Regions from separate parts of the Streptomyces sp. NPDC015346 genome, predicted to be linked through region 4. Evidence: riboswitches for the same ligand, from Rfam matches in the RefSeq annotation. Region 4 holds a riboswitch; each other region holds the start of a gene.

Region 1 (7,186 bases), on a different contig from region 4:
CACGGGGAGCTGGTGCGGTTCTGGCGCCGGGAGAACCTGCCCGGCTACTTCCCGTTCACCGCCGGGGTGTTCCCGTTCAAGCGCGACGGCGAGGACCCGGCCCGGATGTTCGCCGGCGAGGGCGACCCGTTCCGTACCAACCGCCGGTTCAAGCTGCTGTCCGAGGGCCAGCCGGCCACCCGCCTGTCCACCGCCTTCGACTCGGTGACGCTCTACGGCCGTGACCCGGGCGAGCGCCCCGACATCTACGGCAAGGTCGGCACCTCCGGCGTCTCGGTCGCGACCCTGGAGGACATGAAGGCGCTGTACGACGGCTTCGACCTGGTCGCGCCGACGACCTCGGTGTCGATGACGATCAACGGTCCGGCCCCCACCGTCCTCGCGTTCTTCCTCAACACCGCCATGGACCAGCGGATCGAAGCGTTCCGCGCCGCCGAGGGCCGCGACCCGTCGCCCGAGGAGGAGGCCGAGCTGCGGGCGCACGCCTTGGCGAACGTGCGCGGCACGGTGCAGGCCGACATCCTGAAGGAGGACCAGGGCCAGAACACCTGCCTGTTCTCCACCGAGTTCTCCCTGCGGATGATGGCCGACATCCAGGAGTGGTTCATCGAGAACAAGGTCCGCAACTTCTACTCGGTGTCCATCTCCGGCTACCACATCGCCGAGGCGGGGGCCAACCCCATCAGCCAGCTGGCCTTCACCCTGGCCAACGGCTTCACGTACGTCGAGGCCTATCTGGCCCGGGGCATGCACATCGACGACTTCGCCCCGAACCTGTCGTTCTTCTTCTCCAACGGCATGGACCCGGAGTACTCCGTACTGGGCCGCGTCGCCCGCCGCATCTGGGCGGTCGCGATGAAGCGGAAGTACGGCGCCAACGAGCGCTCGCAGAAGCTGAAGTACCACGTCCAGACGTCCGGGCGCTCCCTGCACGCCCAGGAGATGGACTTCAACGACATCCGCACCACCCTGCAGGGGCTCATCGCCATCTACGACAACTGCAACAGCCTGCACACCAACGCCTACGACGAGGCCGTCACCACCCCCACCGAGGAGTCGGTCCGCCGGGCCCTGGCCATCCAGCTGATCATCAACCGGGAGTGGGGCCTGGCGATGAACGAGAACCCGCTCCAGGGCTCGTTCGTCATCGACGAACTCACCGACCTGGTCGAGGAGGCCGTCCTGGCCGAGTTCGAGCGGATCAGCGAGCGCGGCGGCGTCCTCGGCGCGATGGAGACCGGCTACCAGCGCGGCCGCATCCAGGACGAGTCGATGCTCTACGAGCAGCGCAAGCACGACGGCACGCTGCCCATCATCGGCGTCAACACCTTCCGCAACCCGCACGCGGAGACGGCCGAGCCCGGTGTCATCGAGCTGGCCCGCGCGACCGAGGAGGAGAAGCAGTCCCAGCTGCAGCGCGTACGGGACTTCCAGGACCGCCACCGCGACCAGGCGCACGACGCCCTGGCCGCCCTCAAGGAGGCGGCGGTGAGCGGCCGGAACGTCTTCGCCGTCCTCATGGACGCCGCCCGCGTCTGCTCCCTCCAGCAGATCACCGAGGCGTTCTTCGAGATCGGCGGCCAGTACCGGCGCAACGTCTGACCGCCTCCTCACGTACACGCACCTCCGTGCGCGCTCCTCACGTACACGCGCCCGGACGGTGCGGCGTCCGGGCCGGGCATATGGGCAGACTGAGGGCTCCTGCTCATCCCATCAGGAGGTACTCCGTGAGGATGCTGATCAACGTTCCCGAGACCGTGGTCGCCGACGCGCTACGGGGCATGGCCGCCGCGCATCCCGAGCTCACCGTCGATGTCGAGCACCGCGTGGTCATGCGGCGGGACGCTCCCGTCGCCGGCCGGGTGGCGCTGGTGTCGGGCGGCGGGTCCGGGCACGAGCCGATGCACGGCGGGTTCGTGGGGCCCGGGATGCTGGCGGCGGCGTGTCCCGGGGAGGTGTTCACCTCGCCCGTGCCCGATCAGATGGTGCGGGCCGCCGCGGCCGTCGACTCCGGGGCCGGGGTGCTGTTCGTCGTCAAGAACTACACCGGGGACGTGCTCAACTTCGAGATGGCCGCCGAGCTCGCCGAGGACGAGGGCATCCAGATCGCCAAGGTGCTGGTGAACGACGACGTGGCGGTCACCGACAGTCTGTACACGGCCGGGCGGCGCGGGACCGGGGCGACCCTCTTCGTGGAGAAGATCGCCGGCGCCGCGGCGGAGGAGGGCGCGCCGCTGGAGCGGGTCGAGGCGATCGCGCGGCGGGTGAACGAACGCTCGCGCTCCTTCGGGGTGGCGCTGAGCGCCTGCACCACACCCGCCAAGGGCGGTCCCACCTTCGACCTGCCCCCGGGCGAGCTGGAGTTGGGGATCGGGATCCACGGCGAGCCGGGGCGCGAGCGGCGGCCGATGATGACCTCGGGCGAGATCGCGGACGTCGCCGTCGATGCCGTACTGGAGGACCTGCGGCCGTCCGGGCCGGTTCTCGCCCTGGTGAACGGGATGGGCGCCACACCGCTGCTCGAACTGTACGGCTTCCATGCCGAGGTGCAGCGGGTGCTGAACGAACGCGGGGTGCCGGTCGCCCGGGCCCTGGTGGGGAACTACGTGACCTCGCTGGACATGGCCGGCTGCTCGGTGACGCTGTGCGAGGCCGACGAGGAGATCCTGCGCCTGTGGGACGCGCCCGTGCGGACGCCCGCCCTGCGCTGGGGCCGGTGACGAGGGGATGACGGACATGAGCGACATGAACGGGCCGGAAAGCGGGGGCGCGCTCGACGCCGCCTTCTTCACTCGCTGGCTCACCGCCGCCGCGGCGGCCGTCGACCGCGAGGCCGACCGCCTGACCGAGCTCGACTCGGCGATCGGCGACGCCGACCACGGCGCCAACCTCAAGCGCGGCTTCGCCGCCGTACGGGACGTACTGGACAAGGAGCCGCCCCCGACGCCGGGGGCCGTACTCATCACCGCCGGACGGCAGTTGATCTCCACCGTCGGCGGCGCCTCCGGGCCGCTGTACGGGACGTTGCTGCGCCGGACCGGCAAGGAGCTCGGCGAATCCGCGACCGTGACCAGGGAGGAGCTGGCGGCCGCGCTGAGCGCCGGGGTCGCCGCCGTGAGCCGGCTCGGCGGGGCTCAGGCCGGTGACAAGACGATGCTGGACGCGCTCTTCCCGGCCGCCGAGGCGCTGGGCGAGTCCTTCGACGCGGCCCGGGACGCGGCCGAGCGGGGCGCCCTCGCGACCGTGCCGCTCCAGGCGCGCAAGGGCAGAGCCAGCTATCTGGGCGAGCGGTCGATCGGGCACCAGGACCCGGGCGCGACCTCGTCGGCGCTGCTGATCGCCGCCCTCGCGGAGGTGGCGACCGGATGAGCGGGCCGGTGGGGATCGTGCTCGTCTCGCACAGCGCGGCCGTGGCCCACGCCGTCGCCGAACTGGCCCAGGGGCTCGCGGGCGGCGGGGCGACCGCGCCGATCGCCCCGGCGGGCGGCACCCCGGACGGCGGCCTCGGGACCAGCTCGGAGCTGATCGTCGAGGCGGCGGAGGCGGTCGACCGGGGCGCCGGAGTGGCCCTGCTCGTCGATCTGGGCAGCGCCGTACTGACCGTCAAGGCGCTCCTGGCGGAGGAGGACGAGCTGCCCGAGGGGTCCCGGCTCGTGGACGCCCCGTTCGTCGAGGGCGCCGTCGCGGCCCTCGTCACGGCCTCGGCCGGCGGGGACCTGGACGCGGTGGTGGCGGCGGCCTCGGAGGCGTACGGCTACCGGAAGGAATGAGCGGAACAGGTCGCGAGGCGCTCGTCACAGAGCGCCTCGGACCGCACCCGTGTTGTGATGTACCTGGTCAACCCACTAATGTCGCAGGGCCTTGGTGTACGGGAAACCGGTGCGGTACCGGTGCGGCCCTCGCCACTGTGATCGGGAAGTCCGGCTCCATCCCCCCGGGGAAGCCACTGCACCGCCGCGGGAGACCGTTGCGGTGTGGGAAGGCGGAGTCGCGGCGGCATGACCCGTCAGCCAGGAGACCGGCCAAGGTGCGTTGTCCATCCACGAGGTGCTGGAGAGGGTCTCCCAACCATGCATATAGCCGAGGGGTATCTGCCCCCTGTGCACGCCGCCGCCTGGGGCGTCGCGTCCGCTCCGTTCGTCGTCCACGGCGTCCGCGCGCTGACCCGCGAGGTCAGGTCCAATCCCGAGTCGACCCTGTTGCTCGGTGCGTCCGGTGCGTTCACCTTCGTCCTGTCCGCGCTCAAGATTCCGTCCGTCACGGGGAGTTGTTCCCACCCCACCGGCACGGGCCTGGGGGCGATTCTGTTCCGGCCCCCGGTGATGGCGGTCCTGGGCACCATCACCCTGCTCTTCCAGGCGCTGCTGCTGGCGCACGGCGGGCTGACCACGCTCGGCGCCAACGTCTTCTCGATGGCGATCGTCGGACCGTGGGCGGGGTACGGAACGTACTGGCTGCTGCGCCGCTCCGGCGTGCCGCTCATGGTGAGCGTGTTCTTCGGCGCGTTCGTCGCCGATCTGTCCACGTACTGCGTGACCAGCGTGCAGCTCGCGCTGGCCTTCCCCGATCCGGGCAGCGGTGTCATCGGCGCGCTGGCCAAGTTCGGCGGGATCTTCGCCGTCACGCAGCTGCCGCTCGCCGTCAGCGAGGGCCTGCTCACGGTGCTCGTGATGCGCCTGCTCACGCAGTCCAGCAAGGGGGAGCTGACCCGCCTGGGGATCCTGCTCCCCGGCACCCGCAAGACCGGGACCCCGACCGAGACCGGGACCGGGACCGGGACCAAGACGGCGGAGGCGAGTGCCTGATGAGCCGGAACGCGAAGATCAACACAGCTCTGCTGCTCGTCGTCGCGGCGCTCGCGGTGCTCCCTCTCCTGCTGGGTCTGGGGGACCACAAGGAGGAGCCGTTCGCCGGGGCCGACGCCGAGGCGGAGACGGCCATCACCGAGATCGACCCCGACTACGAGCCGTGGTTCAGCCCGCTGTACGAGCCGCCGTCCGGCGAGGTCGAGTCGGCGCTGTTCTCGCTCCAGGCGGCGCTGGGGGCCGGGGTGCTCGCGTACTACTTCGGCCTGCGGCGCGGCCGTCGGCAGGGCGAGGAGCGCGCGCTGGCCGCGGCGGCCACACCGGTCGGCACGGACACCACGGTCGCCACGGACGCCCCGAAGGTGACACGCGCCGCCACGGGCGACGAGTAACCGCCGGTGCTGCCGATCGACGCGGCGGCGCACAGCAGTCGCTGGCGCCGCCGTCACCCGTGCGAGAAGGCCGTCCTCGGCTTCGGTCTGACCCTGTCGGCGGTCTGTCTGCCGCCGTGGCCCGGTGCCGTGCTCGTCGCGGCGGCCACCCTCGTGGTGCTCCTGGGCCCGGCCGGTGTGCCGGGGCGTCAGCTGTGGCGCGCGTTCCGCATCCCGCTGGGGTTCTGCGTGACGGGCGCGGTTCCGCTGCTGTTCGAGGTGGGCGGGGCCCGCGGGCTCGTCGCGCTCGCACCGGACGGGCCGGTGCACGCGGGCGAGTTGCTGCTGCGGACGTCGGCCGCCTCCCTGGGGGTGCTGCTGTTCGCGTTCACCACACCCGTCTCGGACGTGCTGCCGCGACTGGTGCGGGCGGGGGTGCCGGCGCCGGTCGTGGACGTCGCCCTGGTGATGTACCGGATCAGCTTCCTTCTCCTGGACGCGATGTCCAAGATCCGGCAGGCGCAGGCGGCCCGGCTCGGGCTGACCTCCCGGGCGGCGGCCTGGCGCTCGCTCGCCGGGCTCGGCGCGACGGCGTTCGTGCGCGCCTTCGACCGGGCGCAGCGCCTGCAGGCGGGGCTCGCCGGGCGGGGTTACGACGGGACCCTGCGGGTCCTGGTGCCCGAGGCGGCGGTCTCGGGCCGGTTCCTCGCCGCGACGGCCGGCCTCCTCGCCGGTCTCGTCGCCCTCACCCTCGTACTGGAAAGGTCCCTGCCGTGAGTGTCGCGTCGCCTGTCCTGAGGTCGCCCGTCGTGGAGCTGGTGAAGGCCGGGTTCGCCTACGAGGACGGCCCCGCCGTCCTCGACGGCATCGATTTCGCCGTGCCGGAGGGACGGGCGCTGGCCCTTCTCGGCCGCAACGGCAGCGGCAAGACGACGCTGCTGCGGCTGCTGAGCGGGGGGCTGCGCTGCGGCAGCGGCGCGCTCCGTCTGAACGGCGAGGAGGTGTCGTACGACCGGAAAGGGCTGACCCGGCTGCGGACGACCGTGCAGCTGGTCGTCCAGGATCCGGACGACCAGCTGTTCGCGGCCTCGGTCGGCCAGGACGTGTCGTTCGGTCCGATGAACCTCGGGCTGCCGGAGGAGGAGGTACGGCTCCGGGTGCGCGACGCCCTGGAGGCGCTGGACATCGTGGCCCTGGAGGACCGGCCGACCCATCTGCTCTCGTACGGGCAGCGGAAGCGGGCGGCGATCGCGGGCGCCGTGGCGATGCGGCCCCGGGTGCTCATCATGGACGAGCCGACGGCGGGCCTCGATCCGCACGGGCAGGAGCGGCTCCTCGAGGCGCTCGGGCGGCTTCGCGAGGCGGGCACGACGGTGGTGATGGCGACCCATGATGTCGATCTGGCGCTGCGGTGGGCGGACGAGGCCGCCGTGCTCTCGCCCGAGGGCCTTCGGACGGGTCCGGTCGTGGAGCTTCTCGCCGACGACGCCCTGCTGGCGGCGGCCCGGCTGCGCCGGCCGTGGGGCATGGCGGTGACCCGCCTGCTGCGTGCGCACGGCCTCCTCGCCGGCGACGCCGAGGGCCCGCGCACGGCGGAGGAGCTGGACGCGTGGACAGCGGCGAGGGAGGAGTGGCGGAAGGAGGCGCCGGAGGGGCGGCGGGATCCGGCGGCGGCGGTTACCGAGTAGTACAGGTCACGTCCCGAGTGTTCTGCAACTAGTTGCAAAAGCGGGGCGGGGTCCCTTAGAACTGGTGGTGACGTTCCCGCGCGAGGAGGCGCCCCACCATGACCCCGTACCCGCACCTGCTGAGCCCGCTCGACCTCGGGTTCACCACCCTGCCCAACCGGGTGCTCATGGGCTCGATGCACGTCGGCCTCGAAGAGACCGAGAACGGCTTCGAGCGGATGGCCGCCTTCTACGCCGAGCGCGCCCGGGGCGGCGTCGGCCTCATCGTCACCGGCGGCATCGCCCCGAACGAGGCCGGCCGGCCCTGGGACGGCGGCGCCAA
Region 2 (7,186 bases), on a different contig from region 4:
GCCAGCGAGGCGATCGCCGCAGGGTTGCGCGGGCTCTCCACCAGCTCCACGTAGTCGAGGACGACGATGCGGTCGTGCTTGATCGCCGAAACGCCCGCGAGCGGCGGGTAGGACTTCAGGAATTCCTTCTTCTGCTCCGCACTGACGTCCCCGTAATCATTGATGACGATGACTTCCGGGTCCCGCTCGACGACGGTCTCCCAGCCGACCGTCGTCCAGCTGTCCTTGAGGTCCTTCATGACGTGGTCACCGCCCGCCTTGGTGATGATGTCGTGCGGCCCCGCGTAGACACCGGACGTCAGGGGCCTGTCGCGGCCGGCGTCGTAGAGGAAGACACGCGGCCGGTCGGCCCCCTTCGGGGCCTTCGCCTGCGCTTCGGCCACCTGCTTCTGGAAGGCCGCGATGAGGGCTTCCGCACGGTCCTCGACGTCGAAGAGCTTCCCGAGATTCCGCAGATCGACGTAGAGCGCGTCGAGCGGCGGCATCACGCCCCGGGCCTTGTCCCGCCCGTTGCGGCAGGACTCGGTCAGCACGTACGAGCCGATCCCCACTCTCTCCAGCTCCGCGGGGGTGAATCCCTCAGCCTCGTTGAAGCCGTAGTTCCAGCCGGCGAAGACCAGGTCCGCCCGGGAGTCGAGGACGAGCTCCTTGTTGATCGTCTTCTTCGACAGCCACTTCGTCTTCTGGTAGGCGTCCTTCCAGGGGACGGAATCGAGATCTCCCTTGTCGTCGGGCATGACGTAGCCCGCCATACGGTCCTCCAGGCCGAGCGCGAACATGATCTCGGTGATGCCGACGTCATTGGTCACCACGCGCTTCGGAGCCGCGTCGTAGGTCTTCTTCTCCCCGCAGTTCTCGATGGTCACCGGGTAGTGGCCGACCGCCTTGGCCGCGCCGTCCCCGCTGCCGGCGGAGGTGACCTCGGCACCGCAGCCGGTGAGGACGAGAGCCGCGGCGAGCACGAGAGCGCCGGGGCGTACGAGAGCGGCGGGGCGTACGGGAGAGGGCATGGATGGCTCCTTACGAGGCGGGGCGAGCGGACGGGAGTCGGTCGAAGAGCAGCTGCAGGGCCCCGGATTCGGGGTGCGGCACGCGGTGCGCCCGTACGCCGAAGACCTCGGCCAGCAGGTCGGGGGTGAGCACGTCGTGCGGAGCGCCGGAGGCGACGATCCGGCCGTGCTGGATCACGTACAGCAGGTCGCAGTGGACCGCGGCCAGGTTGAGGTCGTGGAGTGCGGTGAGCACGGTGAGCCGGCTGTCCCGCACCAGGGACAGCACTTCCAACTGCTGGGCGATGTCGAGGTGGTTGGTGGGCTCGTCGAGGACGAGCACCTGGGGCTGCTGGGCCAGCGCGCGGGCGATCAGGACCCGCTGCTTCTCCCCGCCCGAGAGCGTGAGGAAGCCGCGGTCGGCGAGGTGGGCGGCGCCGACCCGAGCCAGCGCGGCCTCGCATGCCCGCCGGTCCTCGGCCGTGGTGCGGGCAGCCGCGCTCTGGTGCGGCAACCGTCCCATCGCCACGACCTCGGTGACCGTGAAGTCGAACTCGGCGACGGACTCCTGGGGAAGGGCGGCCAGGCGCCGGGCGCCCTCACGCGCGCTCATCGCGTGCAGATCCCGCCCGTCGAGCCGGACCGTACCGGCGGTCGGGCGCAGCGCCCGGTAGACGCAGCGCAGCAGGCTGGACTTGCCGCTGCCGTTGGGTCCGACCAGCCCGACGAGCCGGCCTCCGCCCACCCGTAGGGTGACGTCCTCCACCAGCTTCGCGCCCGCGAGCTCCACCGTCAGGTCGTCGATGTCGATCCTCATCACGCGCCTCCGAAGCTGTACGAGCGGCGTCTCATCAGCAGGACGAAGCACGGCACGCCGATCACGGCGGTCAGGACTCCCACCGGAAGTTCGGTCGGCGCCATCACGAGGCGCGAGAGGATGTCCACCCAGATCATCAGCACCGCGCCCACCAGCGGTGCGACGGCCAGCACCCGGCGGTGGTCGGCGCCGACCAGCATCCGTACGCCGTGGGGAACCATCAGCCCCACGAAGCCGATCGCCCCGCTGACGGCCACGACGGCCCCGGTGACGGCCGCGGAGACCACGAAGAGCTCCTTACGGAGCCGTCCGGCGTCCACGCCCAGCGCGGCTGCCGTCTCGTCGCCCATGGCGAGCGCGTTCAGTCGGCGTGCCGACAGCGCGAGGTGGACGAGGCCGGCGAGCACGGCGCCGGCGGCGATGGGCAGGGAGGCCCAGTTGGCCCCGCCGAGGCTGCCGAGCATCCACATCATCGCGGAGCGGGCGGCCTCGCCGTGCTCGGCCGCGAAGACCATGAACGTGGTGACGGCCGAGAAGCCGTAATACATCGCGCTGCCCGTGAGGACCAGCCGCATCGGGGTCAGACCGCGAGGGGTGCGGGCGATCGCGTACACCAGCGTCATGGCGAGGAGCGCGGACAGGAACGCGGCGCTGGACAGTGCCCAGATGCCGAGCGCGCCCAGGGCGCCGAAGAGCAGGACGGCGTTGGCTCCGACGGCGGCGCCCGACGAGATGCCGAGGACGAACGGGTCGGCGAGCGCGTTGCGGACCATGGCCTGCACGGCGACGCCGACGGCCGAGAGCCCCGCGCCGACGACCGCGGCCAGCAGGGCGCGGGGGAAGCGCAGTTCCCAGACGATGGTGTACGCCGGCACCTCGTCCGCGGTGATCGCTCCGCCCGTCAGCCCTGACCAGAGATAGCGCATCACCTCGGCCCAGGAGAGTCCCGAAGCCCCGATCCCCGCCCCGCAGGCGAGCGAGACCACCAGCGCGACGCACAGGGCGACGAGGAGAGGCGGCAAGGGGACGCGTCGTGGCGGCGCCGGGCCGGTGCCTGTGCGGGGGGCGTCAGGCGGCGCGGCGATGCCGCTCTGTTCGACGGGTATGGCCACGGCGGATCGCCTTCGCCTCGGGCCGTGCCACGCGCCAGGGTGCGGCCGACGACGCGGTACGCCCGGCGCAGCGCCCTCTCGCAGTCCACGGCGAGTTGTCAGGAGCCTTCACCGCCGCGGGTAATCGGGCTCACGGAGTGACGGACCTGCGTACAGGTTCGTCACTCCGCCTACCGTTGCGGGTCAGCGCCGGACTTCGACCGGACTTCCCCCGCGGGGCGCCAGCAGCTTATCGCGCGCTCCTGGCGGTGCGCCGCCGGGGAAACCCGGCCCGTGACGAACCCGAGGCCCGCGGGCACATGCCGACAGCGCCCGCCGGGCCGGTCGTCCAGGGCGTCAGGTGGGTGTGTGGGCGGTTTCGTTCGTCGTGGTGCCGTCTTCGTCCTGGGCCTCCGACGCAGCGGGCTGTTGCGGAGCGGGCGGGGTGCGGACCAGCAGAGCGACCAGCACGGTCAGTCCGCCGAGTACGGCGCCGACGCCGAATCCCCACCGGATGCCCACGGCCAGGGCGCCGGTGGCATCGGCGCCCTCGGCTGCTGCCGTGGCGGCGTGTCCCGACATGACACTGATGACGAGGGCGGTGCCGGCGGCGGCCGAGACTTGTTGGAGCGAGCCCAGGATGGCGGACCCGTGCGCGTAGAGGTGAGGCGGCAGTACGGACAGCCCGGACGTGAAGATCGGCGTGAAGACGAACGCCATACCGACGCTCAGGGCCATGTGCAGGGCGAGCACCAGCCACGGTGAGGTGTGTTCGCCCGCGAAGGCGAACAGCGCGAGGCACAACGCTGTCAGTACGGCTCCGGGCATGACCAGGCGTGGTGCGCCGAGCCGGTCGTAGAGCTTGCCGACCTGCGGTCCGAGCAGGCCCATCGTCAGGCCGCCGGGGATGAGCAGCAGGCCGGTCTGCAGCGAGGTCAGGCCGCACACGTCCTGCAGGTAGATCGGCAGCAGGATGAACGCGCCCATCAGGCCCATGAACGCCAGGCACATCAGGACGAGCGCCACGGAGAAGTGACGGAATGTCAGGCTGCGCAGGTCCAGCAGCGGCGTGGACGAGCGCTGCAGTGACAGCTGTCGCCATACGAACAGGCCCACCAGCACGGCACCGGCCACGGTCGTGGCCGACGGCGGCAGGGTGTTCTGCTCCGCGTTCCCGGCGCCGAGCCCGCTCAGGCCGTAGACCAGGGCGCCGAAGCCCGCTGCCGCGAGGAGAACGGACAGCCAGTCGATCGGGCCGGCTTTCGGCTCACCGATGTTGACCAACCGGCGCAGGCCGAACAGGGCCATGGCTCCGGCGATGGGCAGCACGGCCAGGAACAACAGCCGCCATGACCCGAGTTGCAGCAGCACACCGGAGACCGCCGGGCCCAGGGCGGGTGCGACGGAGATGACGAGGGTGATGTTGCCCATGACCCGGCCGCGGTCGTGCGGGGGCACGAGGGTCATCAGTGTCGTCATGAGCAGCGGCATCATGACGGCGGTGCCGCTCGCCTGGATGACGCGGGCGGCCAGCAGCACAGGGAAGGCGGGCGCGGCCGCGGCCAGCGCCGTGCCGGTGAGGAACAGGGCCATGGCCACGCCGAAGGCCGTCCGAGTCGTCACGCGCTGGAGGAACCACCCCGTCACCGGGATGACGACGGCCATGGTGAGCATGAAGGCCGTGGACAGCCACCCAGCGGCCGCCGCGGTGACCTCGAACTCGCGCATGAGCCGCGGGATCGCATTGACCATGATCGTCTCGTTGAGGAGGACCACGAACGTGGACAGCACGAGAATCCGCAGCACGGCGGTGACGCGGGCGGGCGAGAGGGTGGGTGTTGCGTGTGGTGCGAGCATGGTGCCTTCCGTGAATGTGAGTGTCCTCCGCGGGGTGCGACACACTGACAGACCACGGCGGCGGGAAGAACTCATCGGTGTCACCCGATCCTGCCGGTGCCGCCGCCAAGGCTCAAACGATTTTGTTGGTTGTGGCCGCGCTTCCGTGATGACTACGACGTTCGACGTGGAGCGCTGACGGCAGAAAGCCGTGGGCTTACGGGACATGGACCGAGAAAAGCGCCCTGGACGGCCTCGGGTCGGAATCGTGCCGATCGCGGGCGCGCGGCCGGATCGCGCCTCGCGCCTCCGACGTCCACTGCTGCGTGGGGGCCAGACCCGTACGGCATCCGCCGTCCGCTATCGGAGCGTGAGCATCGCCTCGGTGACCTCGCCGACCGCCGCATCGGGGATCGCGATGGCGTGTCCCGTAGCTCATCTACCGGCCGACGCGCATTCTCCGCCAGGCGCTGCGGCCGGGAGCCTGTTCCCTGCGCGGTGCCCCCTACCTCGGCGGCCTTGTCGCCCACCAGCCCGGCACCTTCGCTTGCCGCCGCCGGAAGTCGCTCAACGCGACGACTGCAAGGAGATCTCCTCATTCTCCGGAGGACGAAGCTCGAGCGCCGTTCAACACCGAAATCAGCAGGGCCGCGTCTTTGTCGCCGGCGTCTGCCGCTCCGCGTAGGACCTTCCGGAGATAGGGCTGTTCGGCGGGGTCGGTCAGCACGGTCGCGAGTGCGATCGCCGCATTGGGGTCACCAGCTTCAGCGGCCGCCTTCCACTGCGCAGTGGCTTCCTCCTGGCGGCCGGCCTGGCGTAGCACGTCGCCGAGATGGAAGAGGGCTTCCTGGTGTCCTTCCGCTGCAGCCCGGCGAAAGAAGTCCTCGGCCTCGGTGAGGCGCTTCTGCCTCTTGAGGAGGAGTGCCAGGTTGTATAGGGCGCTGGTGATTCCGGCATCGGCGGCTTGCCGATAGAGCGGCTCGGCCAAGTCTGGACGGCCGTCGTCCCGATGAAGGTTCGCCAGGTTGAAGCAGGCACGGGCATCACCAGCATCGATCGCGTGGTGGTACCAGTCCGTTGCCCGGCGCATGTCCCCTTCCGCTTTCGCCGCGTTGGCCAGACAGAAGATCGCGTCCCCGTCTCCCATTTCGGCGGCCTGCCGTACCAACGGTTCCGCCTCGGTCCATCGGTCTTCCGCAAGCAGCAGCAGCCCCCAGTTGGTCAGGCCGCTTACGTCCCCAGCGTCGTACGCACGGGCATACGCGGCCTTGGCCTCGTCAGCTCGCCCGAGCTCGTCGAGGAGCACCCCGAGGTTGTACTCGGCGTCAGGGGCGCCGGCCAGGGCGGCGCTGCGCAGACACGACTCGGCGTGGGCGTACGCTCCCTGGTCCTTGAAGAGCAGCCCGAGATTGTTCCAAGCCTTCGCTTCGCCTCGTTCGCCCGACTTACGGTATGCCTCTTCTGCTTCGTCGTGGCGGCCTGTCGTGCACAGCAGGTTGCCGAGGTTCAGCAGGACCACGGCGTCCTCCGGGTCTGCTTGCGTCCGGTACACCTGCTCGGCTTCTTCGTATCGGCCCAGGCCGGCCAGGGTGACGCCCAGGTTGTTCGCGGCGCTGCTCAGGCCGACGTCGGCTAGCGATCGCCACAGGAAGACGCCGATGGAAGGGGCATGCCTGCTGGCATTGAGCGCCACCGTGAACATGTCGTCCAGATCGCCGGCCGCGCCGAGCGCTTGGAACCAAGTGAACGGGTGAACCATGACGCCCTCGTCGTCGGCCACGGCGGCCACGGCGGCCAGCTGAGGATGGGCCCTCCAGGTGTCCTCGCCCACAGGCAGCAGCATGCTGCTGACTCCTAGGCGCACCTTCCCTGCCCAGGTGAAGGCGTCGTCAGCTGGTTCGGGGCGTAGTGCGGGGCCGCCGCTGTCGGCGAGATAGGCCACGTGGGAGTCGAGGAGCAGCGAGGTGGGCAACGGGCCAGCGAGGCCGGCCCGGACGAGGTCGATACCTGCCCGGATCAGTGCCGCCCCCCGTGGCTGCCCGCCCGCCCGATCGGCCAGCTTCAGTTCCTGCCACAGCCATGGTCCGGCGGCCAGGCATTCGGCGACTCCGATGGCCGGGTCCACCCGTGCGGCGTGGACGACGCGTAAGTCCGACGCCTCAGCGGCACGCTGGCGTTCGGCCAGGCTCCAGCGCCGATCGAGCACCAGGGTTTGCATCTGGCGCAACACTGCCGAGCGATGCCAGTGCTCATGGGCCGACGCGTCGAGCGTGGCCAGGACGATGGCCCTCGCACGGCGCAATTCCCCGAGCCTCTGTGGCGTGAGGTAGCGGCCGTCCTCCAGAAAGCGGTGCAACTCGTCGAGCCACAACACGCAGGGCCCCTCCGCCGCGACGATGCCCGCGATCAGCAACGGGAAGTCGCCGTCCTGTCCTGGGCGCACGAAGCGGTGG
Region 3 (7,186 bases), on a different contig from region 4:
CCCGAGATGCGCAGCGTGACGTCGACGCGCGGGCGGCCCAGCTCCTCCAGCGGGATCGGCTCCAGGCCGTTCACCCGGCGCGAGGCGTCGTCCCACCGCGGGCGGACGCCCAGCAGCGCCAGCGCCTCGGCGACGTCGTCGCCCGCCGTGCGCATCGCGCTCGTCCCCCACAGGGAGAGGCCCACGGACGTCGGCCACTCGCCGTTGTCGTCGCGGTAGCGCTCCAGGAGCGAGTCGGCGAGCGCCTGGCCGGTCTCCCACGCGAGGCGCGAGGGGACGGCCTTGGGGTCGACGGAGTAGAAGTTCCGGCCGGTCGGCAGGACGTTGACGAGGCCACGCAGCGGGGAGCCGGACGGGCCGGCGGGCACGAATCCACCGTTCAACGCGTGGACGGCGTGGGCCAGTTCGTCGGTCGTGGCCGCCAGCCGCGGCACCACCTGCTCGCAGGCGAACCGCAGCACGGCGGCGACATCGGGACCGTGCGCGGCGGCGACCGCCGGGACCGCGTCCACGGACCAGCCCGCCGCCTCCATCGCCTCGACCAGCTCGCGCGCCGTCGCCTCCGCCTCGTCGGCGGTCGTGCGCGTCGCGGCCGACTCGTCCAGACCCAGGGCCTCACGCAGACCCGGCAGCGCCTGCGTACCGCCCCAGATCTGCCGGGCACGCAGGATCGAGAGGACCAGGTTGACCCGCGCCTCACCCTCCGGCGCGCCGCCCAGCACATGCAGACCGTCGCGGATCTGCGCGTCCTTGACCTCGCACAGCCAGCCGTCGACGTGCAGCAGGAAGTCGTCGAAACCGTCGTCCTCGGGCCGGTCCTCCAACCCCAGGTCGTGGTCGAGCTTCGCGGCCTGGATCAGCGTCCAGATCTGCGCGCGGATCGCCGGCAGCTTGGACGGGTCCATGGAGGAGATCTGCGCGTACTCGTCGAGCAGCTGCTCCAGGCGCGCGATGTCGCCGTAGGAGTCGGCCCGCGCCATCGGCGGCACCAGGTGGTCGACGAGGGTCGCGTGCACGCGCCGCTTGGCCTGCGTGCCCTCACCCGGGTCGTTGACCAGGAAGGGGTAGATCAGGGGGATGTCGCCGAGCGCCGCGTCCGGTCCGCACGCGGCGGACAGACCCGCGTTCTTGCCCGGCAGCCACTCCAGGTTGCCGTGCTTGCCGAGGTGGACCATGGCGTCCGCCCCGAAGCCGCCGTCCTCGGCGCGCGCCGCGATCCAGCGGTAGGCGGCCAGGTAGTGGTGGGACGGCGGGAGATCGGGGTCGTGGTAGATCGCGATCGGGTTCTCACCGAAACCGCGCGGAGGCTGGATCAGGATCAGCAGGTTCCCGCGCCGCAGGGCGGCGAGGACGATGTCGCCCTCGGGGTTACGGGACCGGTCCAGGAACATCTCGCCGGGCGCCGGGCCCCAGTGCTCCTCGACGTGCGTACGCAGTTCCTCGGGCAGGGTCGCGTACCAGCGCTTGTAGTCGGCGGCCGGGATACGGACGGGGTTCTTCGCCAGCTGCTCCTCGGTCAGCCAGTCCTGGTCGTGGCCACCGGCCTCGATCAGGGCGTAGATCAGCTCGTCGCCATCGCCGGAGACGAGGCCGGGGATCTCCTCGACCGGACCGAAGTCGTACCCCTCCTCGCGCAGGCGCCGCAGCAGGGCGACGGCGGAAGCGGGAGTGTCGAGGCCGACCGCGTTGCCGATCCGCGAGTGCTTCGTCGGGTACGCGGAGAGGACGAGCGCCAGGCGCTTCTCGGCGGTGGGGATGTGCCGCAGCCGGGCGTGGCGCACGGCGATCCCGGCGACCCGGGCGGCCCGCTCGGCGTCGGCGACGTAGGAGGGCAGGCCGTCCTCGTCGATCTCCTTGAAGGAGAAGGGGACGGTGATCAGCCGGCCGTCGAACTCGGGCACGGCGACCTGGCTGGCGGCGTCCAGCGGGGAGAGACCCTCGTCGTTCTCCTCCCACGCGGAGCGCGAGCCGGTGAGGCAGAGCGCCTGCAGGATCGGTACGTCGAGGGCGGCCAGCGCGCCCGCGTCCCAGGCCTCCTCGTCGCCGCCCGCCTGCGCCTGTGCGGGCTTGGTGCCACCGGCGGCGAGGACGGTGGTGACGATCGCGTCCGCGCCGCGCAGGGCGTCGAGAAGCTCGGGCTCGGGGGCGCGCAGCGAGGCGACGTAGAGCGGTAGGGCGCGGGCGCCGGCGTCCTCGATCGCGTCACAGAGGGAGCCGACGAAGGCCGTGTTCCCGCTCATGTGGTGGGCGCGGTAGTAGAGCACGGCGATCGTGGGGCCGCCGTCGTTCCTCGACTCCCGCTCCAGCGGACCCCAGGTGGGCGCGGCGGCCGGCGCCTCGAAGCCGTGGCCGGTGAGCAGCACGGTGTCGGAGAGGAACCGGGCCAGCTGCTCCAGGTTGGCGGGGCCGCCGTGCGCGAGATAGGCGTGGGCCTCGGTGGCCACGCCGACGGGGACCGTGGAGGCCTCCATGAGCTGCGCGTCGGGGGCCTGTTCGCCGGAGAGCACGACCAGCGGCTTGCCGGCGGCACGCAGCGCCTGAAGCCCCTCGTCCCAGGCCCGCAGACCGCCGAGAAGGCGTACGAGGACGAGGTCGGCGCCGTCGAGAAGGCCGGGCAGCTCGTCGATCCCGAGCCGGGAGGGATTGGCGAACCGGTACGCGACCGGCCCGCCGGCCGCGCGGGCACTGAGCAGGTCCGTGTCGGAGTGCGACAGCAACAGAATTCGCATGCGAGCGCAGGCCTTCCTCGGGGTTGTCCGCGCCCCGGGTGGTCGTGTGGACGGCGGGAGTTCCTGACTCACCCGCCCCGTGGTTCCGGGCCGGGCTCACAGTGGCGGGACCGCGCCGGATTCTCACCGGGCTTCCTCCCCGGGGTCGGGGACCCCATGCCGTCTGCATAGTAGATCCTGCGCCCGGCGGCCCGGAGGGTCACCCGGAACCACGTGGGTATGCTCGCCGCCATGCCGCCCACCCCACCCACCACGCCCAACCAGGGCGAACCTCGCATACGGGACCGCGGTGACGCCTGCCCCGGGGCGCTCCGGCTGCACGCCGCCGATGATGGCCGTCTGGCTCGACTCCGCTTGCCCGCAGGCTTGTTGACGGCTCATCAGGTGGAGGTTCTGGCCGCGGCGGCGGAGGGTATGGGAGACGGGCGGGTCAGCGTCACCTCGCGGGGGAACGTGGAGCTGCGGGGGCTCGGGGAGGGGTGCGGGGCGGAGCTCGGCGCTCTTCTGGCCGAGGCGGGGCTGCTGCCCTCCGCGACCCATGAACGCGTCCGGAACGTGGTGGCCTCGCCGACCGCCGGACTGGACGGACACGGCGGACTGGGCGCCGCCGACGTGCAGTTGTGGGCCCGAGAGCTGGACGCGCTGCTGTGCGGGCGGGAGTGGACGGCGGCCCTTTCCGGCCGTTTTCTCTTCGTCCTGGACGACGGGCGCGGGGACGTGGCCGGTCTCGGCGGAGATGTGACCTTGATCGCAGCGGGGGCCTCGGCGGCCGGCGAGGAGGGTGAGGAGGGCGACCACGACCCCGGCGCGTTCCTCCGTGTCGGCTCTCAGGTCTTCCGGGTCGCCGCCTCCGACGCGCCCCGGGCCGCGCTTGCCGCCGCCGAGGCGTTTCTGGTCGCCGCCCACGGCGCGGGGAACGGTGCCTGGCGGGTGCGGGAGCTGCCCGAGGGGCATGAGCCGGACCTGGCGGGGGCGCTCGCCCGGGCCGGGGTCGCGGCGGAGCCCGTACCCACGCCGGAACTCCCGCACGGTGAACCGCCCGCGCCCGGGGTGCTCGGCGAGAGCGCCGTCTCCGTCCTCGCGCCCCTCGGCCGACTGACCGCCGAACAGCTGCGCGCCCTGGCCGCCACCGGTGGCGAGGTCCGGCTCACCCCGTGGCGGGGAGCCGTCGTCACCGGCTTCCCCGACCGCGCCGCCGCCGAGGAGCGCCTCGCCGAACTGGCGGCCCTCGGCCTGATCACCGACCCCCGCTCCCCGTGGGTCGGCGTCGGCGCCTGCACCGGACGCCCCGGGTGCGGCAAGGCCCTCGCCGACGTCCGCGCCGACGCCGTGCCCGGTCGCGGCGGCCTCCCCGTCCACTTCTCCGGCTGCGAGCGGCGCTGCGGCCACCCGACCGGCCCGCACGGCACCTGGGTCGACGTCGTCGCCACCGCCGACGGCCGGTACCTGGTCGACGGCGCCCCCACCCCCCGTACCTCCCTGACCGAAGCGGTCGCAACGGCCCGTACCACCGCCCGTACAACGAGATGAGCGAGAACGACACGATGTTCGCCTACGAGAAGGACGGCGCGGAGATCTACCGCCAGTCCTTTGCCACGATCCGCGCCGAGGCGGACCTCGCGGGGCTGCCCGCCGACGTCGCCCAGGTCGCGGTGCGGATGATCCACGCCTGCGGCATGACCGACCTCGTACGCGACATCGCCTACTCCCCGCAGGTCGTCGCCCGCGCCCGGGAGGCCCTGCGCGCCGGCGCGCCGATCCTCTGCGACGCGCAGATGGTCGCGAGCGGAGTCACCCGCAAGCGGCTGCCCGCCGACAACGAGGTGATCTGCACCCTCTCCGACCCCTCCGTGCCCGCCCTCGCCGCCGAGCTCGGCACCACGCGCAGCGCCGCCGCCCTCGAACTCTGGCGCGACCGCCTCGAAGGCTCCGTCGTCGCCATCGGCAACGCCCCCACCGCGCTCTTCCACCTCCTGGAGATGATCGCCAAGGGCGCGCCCCGCCCCGCGGCCGTCCTCGGCATCCCGGTCGGCTTCATCGGCGCCGCCGAGTCCAAGGACGCCCTCGCCGACCGGGGGCGTGAGCTGGGTCTCGACCACCTCGTCGTACGGGGCCGGCGCGGCGGCAGCGCGATGACGGCCGCCGCCGTCAACGCCATAGCGACCGAAGCGGAGATCCAGGCATGACCGCGGTGAAGGGCAAGCTGTACGGGGTGGGTCTCGGCCCCGGCGACCCGAACCTGATGACCGTGGCGGCCGTGAAGGCCATCGCCTCGGCCGACGTGATCGCCTACCACTCGGCCCGCCACGGCCGCTCCATCGCCCGCTCGATCGCCGCCGAGCACATCCGCGAGGACCACGTCGAGGAGCGGCTGATGTACCCGCTCACCGTGGAGACCACCGACCACCCCGGCGGCTACCGCGGCGCGCTCGACGACTTCTACGAGGAGGCGTCGGAGCGGCTGGCCGCGCACCTGGACGCCGGCCGCACGGTCGCGGTCCTCGCCGAGGGCGACCCGCTCTTCTACGGCTCGTACCAGCACATGCACAAGCGGCTCGCCCACCGCTACGACACCGAGGTCATCCCCGGTGTCACCTCGGTCAGCGCGGCGGCCGCCCGGCTCGGCGAGCCGCTGTGCGAGGCCGAGGAGGTCCTGACGATCATCCCCGGCACGCTGCCGGAGGACGAGCTGACCGCCCGGCTCGCGGGCACGGACTCGGCCGTCGTGATGAAGCTGGGCCGGACGTTCCCGACGGTACGGCGCGCCCTGGAGCGGGCGGGCCGGCTGGAGGACGCGCGCTATGTGGAGCGGGCGTTCATGGCGGGCGAGCGGACGGAGCCCCTGTCCGAGGTCGATCCGGCGGGTGTCCCGTACTTCTCGGTGGCCGTGCTGCCCTCCCGTATCGACGCGCTTCCTCCCGTACGGGAGACCGGCGAGGTCGTCGTCGTCGGCACCGGCCCGGCGGGCGCGCCCTGGCTGACGCCCGAGTCGCGCGGCGCCCTCGTCAACGCCGACGACCTGGTCGGCTACACCACGTACCTCGACCGCGTCCCGGTGCTGCGCCCCGGCCAGCGCCGCCACGGATCCGACAACAAGGTCGAGTCGGAGCGCGCCGAGTTCGCCCTCGACCTGGCGCGGCGCGGCCGGCGGGTCGCGGTCGTCTCGGGCGGTGACCCGGGCGTCTTCGCGATGGCGACGGCGGTCCTGGAGGTCGCCTCGGAGCCTCGGTACGCGGACGTGCCCGTACGGGTCCTGCCGGGCGTGACGGCCGCGAACGCGGCTGCCGCGGCGGCGGGCGCGCCGCTGGGCCACGACTACGCGACGATCTCGCTGTCCGACCGCCTCAAGCCCTGGGAGGTCATCGCGGAGCGGCTGCGCGCGGCGGCCGGCGCGGACCTGGTCCTCGCGCTCTACAACCCGGGCTCGAAGTCCCGTACGCACCAGGTGGCCGCCGCCCGCGACCTGCTGCTCGAACTGCGCTCGCCCGAGACCCCGGTGGTCGTGGCGCGGGACGTGGGCGGCCCTGAGCAGTCGGTGCGGGTGGTGACCCTGAAGACGCTGGAGCCGAGCGAGGTCGACATGCGCACGCTGCTGCTGATCGGCTCGTCCCAGACCCGCGCGGTCGAACGCCCCGACGGCCGCACGATCACCTGGACGCCGCGCCGCTACGGGTGAAGGTGCCGAGTCCCTCCGTGTCGAGGTACTCGACGCGGAGGGACTTCCCGTCCGGGGAGAAGGTGACTCCGGTGAGTCCGACGGCGTTCTCGCCGGCGGTCCGGAAGCTGAACGTGTCGCCGTCGTAGTGCGTGAGCCGGTACGTCTGGGGCTTCGGCCCCAGACGGAGCGTCAGGACGCCGTCCTGGCCGGCGGTCACGGACGCCTTCCCGTAGTACGCGTTGTCGTACGTGCCGGTGTAGGTGTCGGCGGCCTTCGCGGGGGCGGCGTCGGACGGCGGGCGGGCGTAGTCGGTCGTGGACCGGCCCGCGTCCTCCCCCTGCTGGTAGAGCGCGTCCACCAGCGGGATCCAGTCGCGGCTCGGTTCGCCGTCCTGCGCGATGTCGAAGAAGTCGAGGGCGACGGCGTCGGCCACCCCGGCCGGGGACCCGTTGGTGAGGACGACGATGCCGAGCTGTTCGCCGGGGAGCATCGTGACGTTGGTGTGCGCGCCGAGCGCGAAGGCGCCGGTGTGCGAGAGGCGGAGCCGGCCCTCGTCGTCGTACCTCACGTTCCAGCCGTAGCCGTAGAAGCCGGCCTGGCCCGCCGGGGCGGGCGGCGGACTCGCGACGGAATGCGGCCAGTGCGTGCGCTCCAGGCTCTCGGCGTCGATGATCTGCCGGCCGTCGAGCTTGCCGTTCGCGAGCTGGAGGCGCAGCCAGGTGCTCATGTCGCGGGCGCTGGAGCTGACGCCGCCGGCCGGTGACTGGGCGTCGGGGTCGCGGACGAACTCCGGCTTCCA
Region 4 (7,186 bases):
CGGGCGGAGCGAGGCCTCCTCGGCGGCGGCCCGGACCTCGGCCTCCGCGGGGGCTCCGACGACGCGGAGCGCCTCGAAGGCGAGGCCGCGCAGCAGGGCGTCCTCGCCACGGGCGACGGCGAGGAGTTCGGTGACCGCGCTGGAGAGGGTGCGGGCGGCGAGCCAGGCGCGGTATTCGTCGCGGGCGGGGCCGGGGGTGAGGCGGGCGCAGCCGCGCAGCATGTCCTCGGCGGACTGCTCGATGTTGCCCGCGGGGCTCTGGGCGGCGACGCAGATCTGCTCCAGTTTCACCCAGACCGCCCAGTTGCCGAGCGGGGTGAGGGTGGCCTGTCCGACGCCGTCGCGCCCCCCGTGACCGTCGGTGCCGTCGTCGAGGGTCAGCGCGCCCACGGCGGCGAGGCCTTCGAGGGCCCAGTCGAGGAGCGCGGAGAGCCCGTCGGTCCCGGGGTCGGCCGGGGCAGTGTCGGTGACGGCGCCCTGGAGGGGGACCTCGCAGCGCTCCTCGCGCAGCTCCTCGACCCGCTGGCGGAGCAGGTCGAGGAGGGCGGGGACGAGCACGGGTCCGGCGGAGAGCTGGAGCAGGGACAGTACCTGCGGGACGGCCTCGACGACCTCGGCGACAGCGCTGGGGGCGACGTCCTCCGGGGCGGGATGGACCAGGGACCAGGCGTCGAACAGCGCGACCCAGCCGCGCAGTACGGCGGAGTCGTCCCGGTCCCAGGCGTGCAGGCGCCAGCCGGGGCGGGCGGTGTGACCGTGGAGTTCGACGAGGCCCGCGAGCCTGGCGCGGTCCCAGCCGGCCCGGATCTGCCCGGGCGTCAGGTCCAGTGCGGCCGCGGCCATTTCCTCGGTGGCGACGGCCTCGGGGTCGGCGGCCGGGGAGATTCCGGCGCCTCGGTCGACGGCGGCCCAGCGGGCGATCCGCACGGCGTCCGCGAGGACGGTCCGTGCCTGGCGGGCCAGTTCCGCGCGGGGCGGAGTGCCCTCCGGGGGCCGCGGCGCCGGCCGGTTGCGCCGGTTCGTCACGGCCCGTCGGGCGGTGGCGAGTGCCCGCGGACGGACGAGTCGGAGTCTGGAGTTGCGCGCCATTTGCTCATCAGGCTTTCGAGACGTCACGAGGGCAGTCTTCCCGCTGACGGCCCGAAAGCCCAATCGGAATGAGGATCACCGCCGCACCCGCCGCCGCACCCGCCGCCGGGGGCGGCTCGGGGGCGGGCTAGAGGAGGGGGGTGAGGAAGCGCCGCAGGGCCTCCTCGTAGGCGACCGGGTCGGCGTTCCACATCGAGGCGTGCGGGGCGCCGCGGACGGTCTGGAGAGTGACGAGTTCGGGGCGGCGGGCGGCCAGTTCGACCGACCGCTCCCAGGGCGCGATCGTGTCGTCGGGCCCGTGGAAGATCAGCGTCGGCACGCGCAGCGCGGCCGGGTCGACGAAGGCGCGGAGCCGGTCGCCGTACATCCCGGTCCTGCCCTGCGCGGCGCGGACGGCGAGCGGCAGCAGCGGGCCGGGCACGCGGCGGGCGGAGGCGAGGTTGCGCAGGGTGGCCTCCGGGTCGAGGACCGGGGAGTCCAGGACGAGGCCCCGGATCACGTCCCGTACGCCGGAGTCCGCAGCGGCACGCAGGGCCATCGCCGCGCCGGTCCCCCAGCCGTGCAGGACGACGCCCGCGGCGCCCTCGCGGACGGCGAAGCGGAGGGCCGCGTCGACGTCGCGCCACTCGGAGTCGCCGAGGTGACCGAGGCCGTCCGGGGCGGGCGGCGCGCCCTGGTCGCCCCGGTAGGAGAGGCAGAGGACCGGAATCTGCCGCCGGGCGAGGAAGGGGACGAGGTTGAGGGTGTGCCGGCGGGTGGTGCCGAGGCCGTGGACGGCGATGACCCAGGTGGGGCGCGGGCCGGGGACGTGCCAGGCGGGCAGGGTGCCGAGTTCGCCGGGGATCTCGACGTCCCGGTGGTCCAGGCCGAGCGCGGTGAGCGGGGTGCCGGTGTGCAGCTCCGGGGTGAGCCGGACCCGGGCGCCGGGCGCCGGCGTACCCTGTTCGACCCGCTCCAGACGGCGTACGACGGTGTCGGCCGTGTGCGGGACCCGGTCGAGGACGGGGCCGACCACCGCGTGGAGGTCCGGCCCCTCGATCCCGTACGTACCGGGGCGCAGGGAGGCGAGGCTCCGGGTCAGGGTGACCCGTTCCGGTTCGGCGGCGTGCACGGTGAGCCGGGGATCGCCCGGCAGCGGGCGTCCGGACGCCACCCCGAGGGCGGCGTGGCTGGCGTACCGGCCGGCCGCGACCGCGGCCGCGCCGACACCGAGCAGAGTGGTGACGGCCGCTGCCGTCGCTGTAGCCGGGCGCACCGTCCCAGTGTCGGCAGGGCGGGGCCGGACTGCCACCGGACTGACCCGTTCCGCAGCGGGGCGGCCCGGTCACACAGCGGGGCGACCGCCGTCGCCGCGCGGCGACCGAGGCCTCGACCGCGACCGCCGCACGGCGACCCGGCCCCCTCTCCGGGGTGACATGGATCTCCTCCTGCGGGTCCCCCGGTCGGCTGACACCGCCCCGCGGCGTCCACGTGGTGACACGGGACGGGAGGGGCGGAAGCGGAGCATGTCGCATCCGCCCCGCAACCGCCCGGATTACCCCGGGTCGCACGGTGACCACATCGTGGACAGGCGGCCCGCCGAACCCGTAAGCGGAATCCCTGGACCCTGGATCGGGTCACCACACCGCCCGGCCCAGTTCATCTTCCGTTCACCCAGGTTGCTTACGTTCGACCAGCCACTGACGTCGAACGATTGCCTGGGTAAATGGAACACATCACGCTGCTGCTCGCGATTGTGGTCGTGACAGCTCTCGTGTTCGATTTCACGAACGGTTTCCACGACACCGCCAACGCGATGGCGACGACCATCTCGACCGGTGCCCTCAAGCCCAAGACGGCGGTGGCCATGTCCGCCGTGCTCAACCTGGTCGGCGCGTTTCTGTCGGTGGAGGTTGCCAAGACGATCTCCAAGGGACTCGTCAACGAGGAGGGCATCCAACCGGAAGTCATCCTCGCCGCGCTCGTCGGCGCGATCCTCTGGAATCTGCTGACCTGGCTGGTCGGTCTGCCGTCCAGCTCCTCCCACGCCCTGATGGGCGGCCTCATCGGCGCGACCATCGCCTCGATCGGCCTCAGTGGCGTCAACGGCGGCGTCGTCGTCACCAAGGTGCTCATCCCGGCGATCGCCGCCCCGCTGGTCGCCGGCCTGGCCGCGATGCTCGCCGCCCGCCTGACGTACCGGCTCGACCGGAACGCCGGCAAGAAGACCACCGAGAAGGGCTACCGCGCCGGTCAGATCGCCTCCGCCGGTCTCGTCTCGCTCGCCCACGGCACCAACGACGCCCAGAAGACGATGGGCATCATCACGCTCGCGCTGGTCGCCGGCGGCGTCCTCGTCCCCGGCTCGAACCCGCCCGTCTGGGTCATCGTCTCCGCCGGTGTGGCGATCGCGCTCGGCACCTACCTCGGCGGCTGGCGCATCATCCGCACGATGGGCAAGGGCCTCACCGACCTCCAGCCGCAGCAGGGCTTCGCCGCCCAGACCAGCGCGGCCACGGTCATCCTGGCCTCCTCCAGCCTGGGCTTCTCCCTCTCGACCACGCACTCCTGCTCCGGCGCCGTCATGGGCGCGGGCCTGGGCCGCAAGGGCGGTGTCGTCCGCTGGTCGACCGCCACCCGGATGTTCGTCGCCTGGGGCCTGACCCTGCCGGCCGCGGGCCTGGTCGGAGCCGGCGCCGAGTACGTCGCCCGGCAGGGCGACTGGGGCGTCTACACCGTCGCGGCCTTCCTGGTCGCCTCCTGCGTCGCCATCTGGCTCGTCTCCCGCCGCCAGGTGGTCGACCACACCAATGTCAACGACGTGGAGACCGAGCCCGCGGGCGTCGTGACGACCGCCATCGCGGCCGTCACCCCGCCGCCGACCGCTGCCGTCGCCGCCTTCGCGGACGAGGACCTGAAGACCACCATCCCCTCGCCGGCCCCCGCGGACCCGGCAGCCCCCGCAGCCTCGGCCGCGGTGTAAGGAACGAACGACATGAAGATCGACTGGGCAGCTCTCGGCTCCGTCTTCGGAGTCAGCCTCGTGGCGACCGTCGCCCTCGTGGGCCTCTTCACCCTCGGCATCGTCGGCCTCTCCAAGCAGGAGGAGGCCGCCGCCCAGGGAGGCTCGGCCACCCTGGCGCGTACCGGCGCGTACGCCTGTTTCGCCCTGTGCGCGGCGGCCGTCGTGTACGGAATCTCTCTCATCGTGGCCTGACGGAACAGGCTCCGACGACCGGGCGGGCCGCACCTTCGGGTGCGGCCCGCCCGTTCGTCGCGCGTGGGCGTCGTGTGGGGCTGCGCACACTCTCGCGCCGCAGGTCACAGGCGAGTTGACGGGTGTTCGCACACGTGGTGGACTTCCGGGGCCATTACGGCGGCAGAAGAGGAAGTCCGGTGCGAATCCGGCGCGGTCCCGCCACTGTGACCGGGGAAGACCCCCGGGAGCCAGGAACTCTCACCGCCGGTCACGTCGAGCCAGGGCGCGGACCCTGAGTGAGGACACAGCGCCATGCCCGGCCGCTCCGCAGCCACAGGTGTATTCGCGTACGGTGCCGCCGCCGGTCTGGCCGCGGACCTGCTCCTCGGCGATCCCCGCCGCGGCCATCCGGTCGCCGCCTTCGGACGGACCGCCGCGGCCGTCGAGAGGCTTCTCTGGCGCGACCACCGTGGGTGGGGCGCGCTGCACACCGCCGTCTGCGCCGGCGGCACGGCCGCCCTGGGCGCCCTCGCGGCCCGTACGGTACGGGGCCGGCGCACCGCGTCGGTCGCCCTGACCGCCGCCTCCGTCTGGGCCGTCGTCGGCGGTACGACCCTGGGCCGGGAGGCCCGCGCCATCGGCGAGGCGCTGAGCGACGGGGACCTCGACACGGCCCGCGAGCGCCTCCCCCACCTGTGCGGGCGCGACCCGCACTCCCTGGACGGCCCGGCGATGGCCCGCGCGGTCGTGGAGTCCGTCGCCGAGAACACCTCCGACGCGGTCGTGGGCGCCCTCGTCTGGGGGTCCGTCGCCGGCGTACCGGGCCTGGTCGGCTTCCGGGCCGTGAACACCCTGGACGCGATGGTCGGCCACAAGTCCCCCCGCTACCGCCGCTTCGGCTGGGCCTCGGCCCGCCTCGACGACCTCGCCGGCTGGCCGGGGGCGCGGCTGACGGCCGTACTCGCCACGGTCGGGGGCGGCGATCCCCGCGGGGCGCTGCGGGCGTGGCGCGCCGACGCCGCCAAGCACCCCAGCCCCAACGCGGGCCCGGTCGAGGCCACCTTCGCGGGGGCACTCGGCGTACGGCTCGGCGGGACGTTGTCGTACGGCGGGCGGGTCGAACACCGGCCGGTGCTCAACGGGGAGGGCCGGGACGTGGACGTGGCGGACATCGAGCGGGCGGTACGGCTGTCGCGCCGGGTGACCGGGCTGACGCTGGCGGCCTGTGTCGGCGGACGGCTGGTCAGGGAAGCGATCAAGCGGAGGCGGATATGAGCGGCGGACTGCTGGTCGCCGGCACGACCTCGGACGCGGGAAAGAGCGTCGTCACGGCCGGCATCTGCCGCTGGCTGGTGCGCCGGGGCGTGAAGGTCGCCCCCTTCAAGGGGCAGAACATGTCCCTGAACTCCTTCGTGACGAGGGAGGGCGCGGAGATCGGCCGGGCGCAGGCCATGCAGGCGCAGGCCGCGCGGGTGGAGCCGACCGCGCTGATGAACCCCGTCCTGCTCAAGCCGGGCAGCGACCGCTCCAGCCAGGTCGTGCTGATGGGGAAGCCGGTCGGCGAGCTGAGCGCCCGCGGCTACCACGGAGGCAGGCAGAGGGAACTGTTCGAGCCGGTCCTGGCGTGCCTGGAGGAGCTGCGGGGCACGTATGACGCCGTGATCTGCGAGGGGGCGGGCAGTCCGGCCGAGATCAACCTGCGGCGCACGGACATCGTGAACATGGGCATCGCGCGGGCCGCGCGGCTGCCGGTCCTGGTGGTCGGCGACATCGACAGGGGCGGGGTGTTCGCCCAGTTCTTCGGGACGACGGCGCTGCTGAGTCCGGAGGACCAGTCGCTCGTGGCCGGGTATCTGGTGAACAAGTTCCGTGGTGACGTGACCCTCCTCGAGCCGGGCCTGGACATGCTGCTCGGCCTGACCGGCCGCCGGACGTTCGGTGTCCTGCCGTACGCGCACGGCCTCGGCATCGACGAGGAGGACGGCCTGCGGGTGTCGCTGCGCGGCACCGTCCGCGAGTCGGTCGTGGCGCCGCCGGTCGGCGAGGACGTGCTGCGGGTCGCGGTCTGCGCCGTACCGCTGATGTCCAACTTCACCGACGTCGACGCGCTGGCGGCCGAGCCGGGCGTCGTGGTGCGTTTCGTGGACCGCCCGGAGGAACTGGTCGACGCGGACCTCGTGGTCGTGCCGGGCACGCGCGGGACCGTGAAGGCGCTGGCCTGGCTGCGGGAGCGCGGCCTGGCCGACGCGCTGGCCCGGCGGGCGGCCGAGGGCCGGCCGGTGCTCGGCGTCTGCGGCGGCTTCCAGGTGCTCGGCGAGCACATCGAGGACGAGGTCGAGTCGAAGGCCGGGGCCGTGGACGGTCTCGGACTGCTGCCGGTACGGGTGCGGTTCGCGGCCGAGAAGACCCTGGCCCGGCCGGCCGGCGAGGCGCTCGGCGAGCGGGTGGAGGGGTACGAGATCCACCACGGCGTCGCCGAAGTCCTGGGCGGCGAAGCCTTCTTGGACGGGTGCCGGGTCGGCGCGGTGTGGGGGACGCACTGGCACGGCTCGCTGGAGAGCGACGGCTTCCGCCGGGCGTTCCTGCGGGAGGTGGCGGCGGCGGCCGGACGGCGGTTCGTCCCGGCGCCCGACACCAGCTTCGGCGAGCTGCGCGAGGAGCAGTTGGACCGGCTCGGCGACCTGATCGAGGAACACGCGGACACGGACGCGCTGCTGCGGCTGATCGAGAACGGCCCGCCGTCCGGGCTGCCGTTCATCCCGCCGGGCGCGCCGTGACCCCGCGGCCCCCCGCACATCAACGAGTTGAAGGAGTTGACCGCCCGATGAGCACCCGGTATCCGTTCACCGCCGTCGTCGGCATGGACGACCTGCGCCTCGCGCTGCTGCTCAACGCGGTGAGCCCGGCGGTGGGCGGTGT

What was found. Region 4 has a riboswitch for cobalamin ahead of ACF06X_RS05670 (cobalamin biosynthesis protein). Riboswitches for the same ligand answer to the same signal wherever they lie in the genome.
Region 1: linked by a shared signal. The riboswitch ahead of ACF06X_RS13320 (energy-coupling factor ABC transporter permease) and the one ahead of ACF06X_RS05670 (cobalamin biosynthesis protein) in region 4 are both predicted to bind cobalamin.
Region 2: linked by a shared signal. The riboswitch ahead of ACF06X_RS12305 (FecCD family ABC transporter permease) and the one ahead of ACF06X_RS05670 (cobalamin biosynthesis protein) in region 4 are both predicted to bind cobalamin.
Region 3: linked by a shared signal. The riboswitch ahead of cobN (cobaltochelatase subunit CobN) and the one ahead of ACF06X_RS05670 (cobalamin biosynthesis protein) in region 4 are both predicted to bind cobalamin.

Annotation. Positions count from the first base shown of each region.
Region 1 covers NZ_JBIBTW010000003.1:550,437-557,622, reverse strand. The annotation lists gene icmF (fused isobutyryl-CoA mutase/GTPase IcmF) at 1-1,602, shown strand, start outside; gene dhaK (dihydroxyacetone kinase subunit DhaK) at 1,728-2,720, shown strand; gene dhaL (dihydroxyacetone kinase subunit DhaL) at 2,737-3,369, shown strand; gene dhaM (dihydroxyacetone kinase phosphoryl donor subunit DhaM) at 3,366-3,770, shown strand; cobalamin riboswitch at 3,818-4,042, shown strand; gene ACF06X_RS13320 (energy-coupling factor ABC transporter permease) at 4,071-4,805, shown strand; gene ACF06X_RS13315 (energy-coupling factor ABC transporter substrate-binding protein) at 4,805-5,197, shown strand; gene cbiQ (cobalt ECF transporter T component CbiQ) at 5,204-5,953, shown strand; gene ACF06X_RS13305 (ATP-binding cassette domain-containing protein) at 5,950-6,864, shown strand; gene ACF06X_RS13300 (FAD-dependent oxidoreductase) at 6,963-7,186, shown strand, end outside.
Region 2 covers NZ_JBIBTW010000003.1:303,444-310,629, reverse strand. The annotation lists gene ACF06X_RS12315 (ABC transporter substrate-binding protein) at 1-1,010, opposite strand, end outside; gene ACF06X_RS12310 (ABC transporter ATP-binding protein) at 1,021-1,806, opposite strand; gene ACF06X_RS12305 (FecCD family ABC transporter permease) at 1,806-2,912, opposite strand; cobalamin riboswitch at 3,016-3,163, opposite strand; gene ACF06X_RS12300 (DHA2 family efflux MFS transporter permease subunit) at 3,255-4,754, opposite strand; gene ACF06X_RS12295 (tetratricopeptide repeat protein) at 5,329-7,186, opposite strand, start outside.
Region 3 covers NZ_JBIBTW010000012.1:29,038-36,223, forward strand. The annotation lists gene cobN (cobaltochelatase subunit CobN) at 1-2,729, opposite strand, end outside; cobalamin riboswitch at 2,768-2,902, opposite strand; gene ACF06X_RS32080 (cobalamin biosynthesis protein CobG) at 2,949-4,259, shown strand; gene ACF06X_RS32085 (precorrin-8X methylmutase) at 4,274-4,915, shown strand; gene ACF06X_RS32090 (precorrin-2 C(20)-methyltransferase) at 4,912-6,405, shown strand; gene ACF06X_RS32095 (serine hydrolase) at 6,377-7,186, opposite strand, start outside.
Region 4 covers NZ_JBIBTW010000001.1:1,249,791-1,256,976, reverse strand. The annotation lists gene ACF06X_RS05690 (hypothetical protein) at 1-1,089, opposite strand, end outside; gene ACF06X_RS05685 (alpha/beta hydrolase) at 1,217-2,344, opposite strand; gene ACF06X_RS05680 (anion permease) at 2,795-4,051, shown strand; gene ACF06X_RS05675 (hypothetical protein) at 4,064-4,285, shown strand; cobalamin riboswitch at 4,407-4,545, shown strand; gene ACF06X_RS05670 (cobalamin biosynthesis protein) at 4,580-5,542, shown strand; gene ACF06X_RS05665 (cobyric acid synthase) at 5,539-7,044, shown strand; gene ACF06X_RS05660 (putative cobaltochelatase) at 7,092-7,186, shown strand, end outside.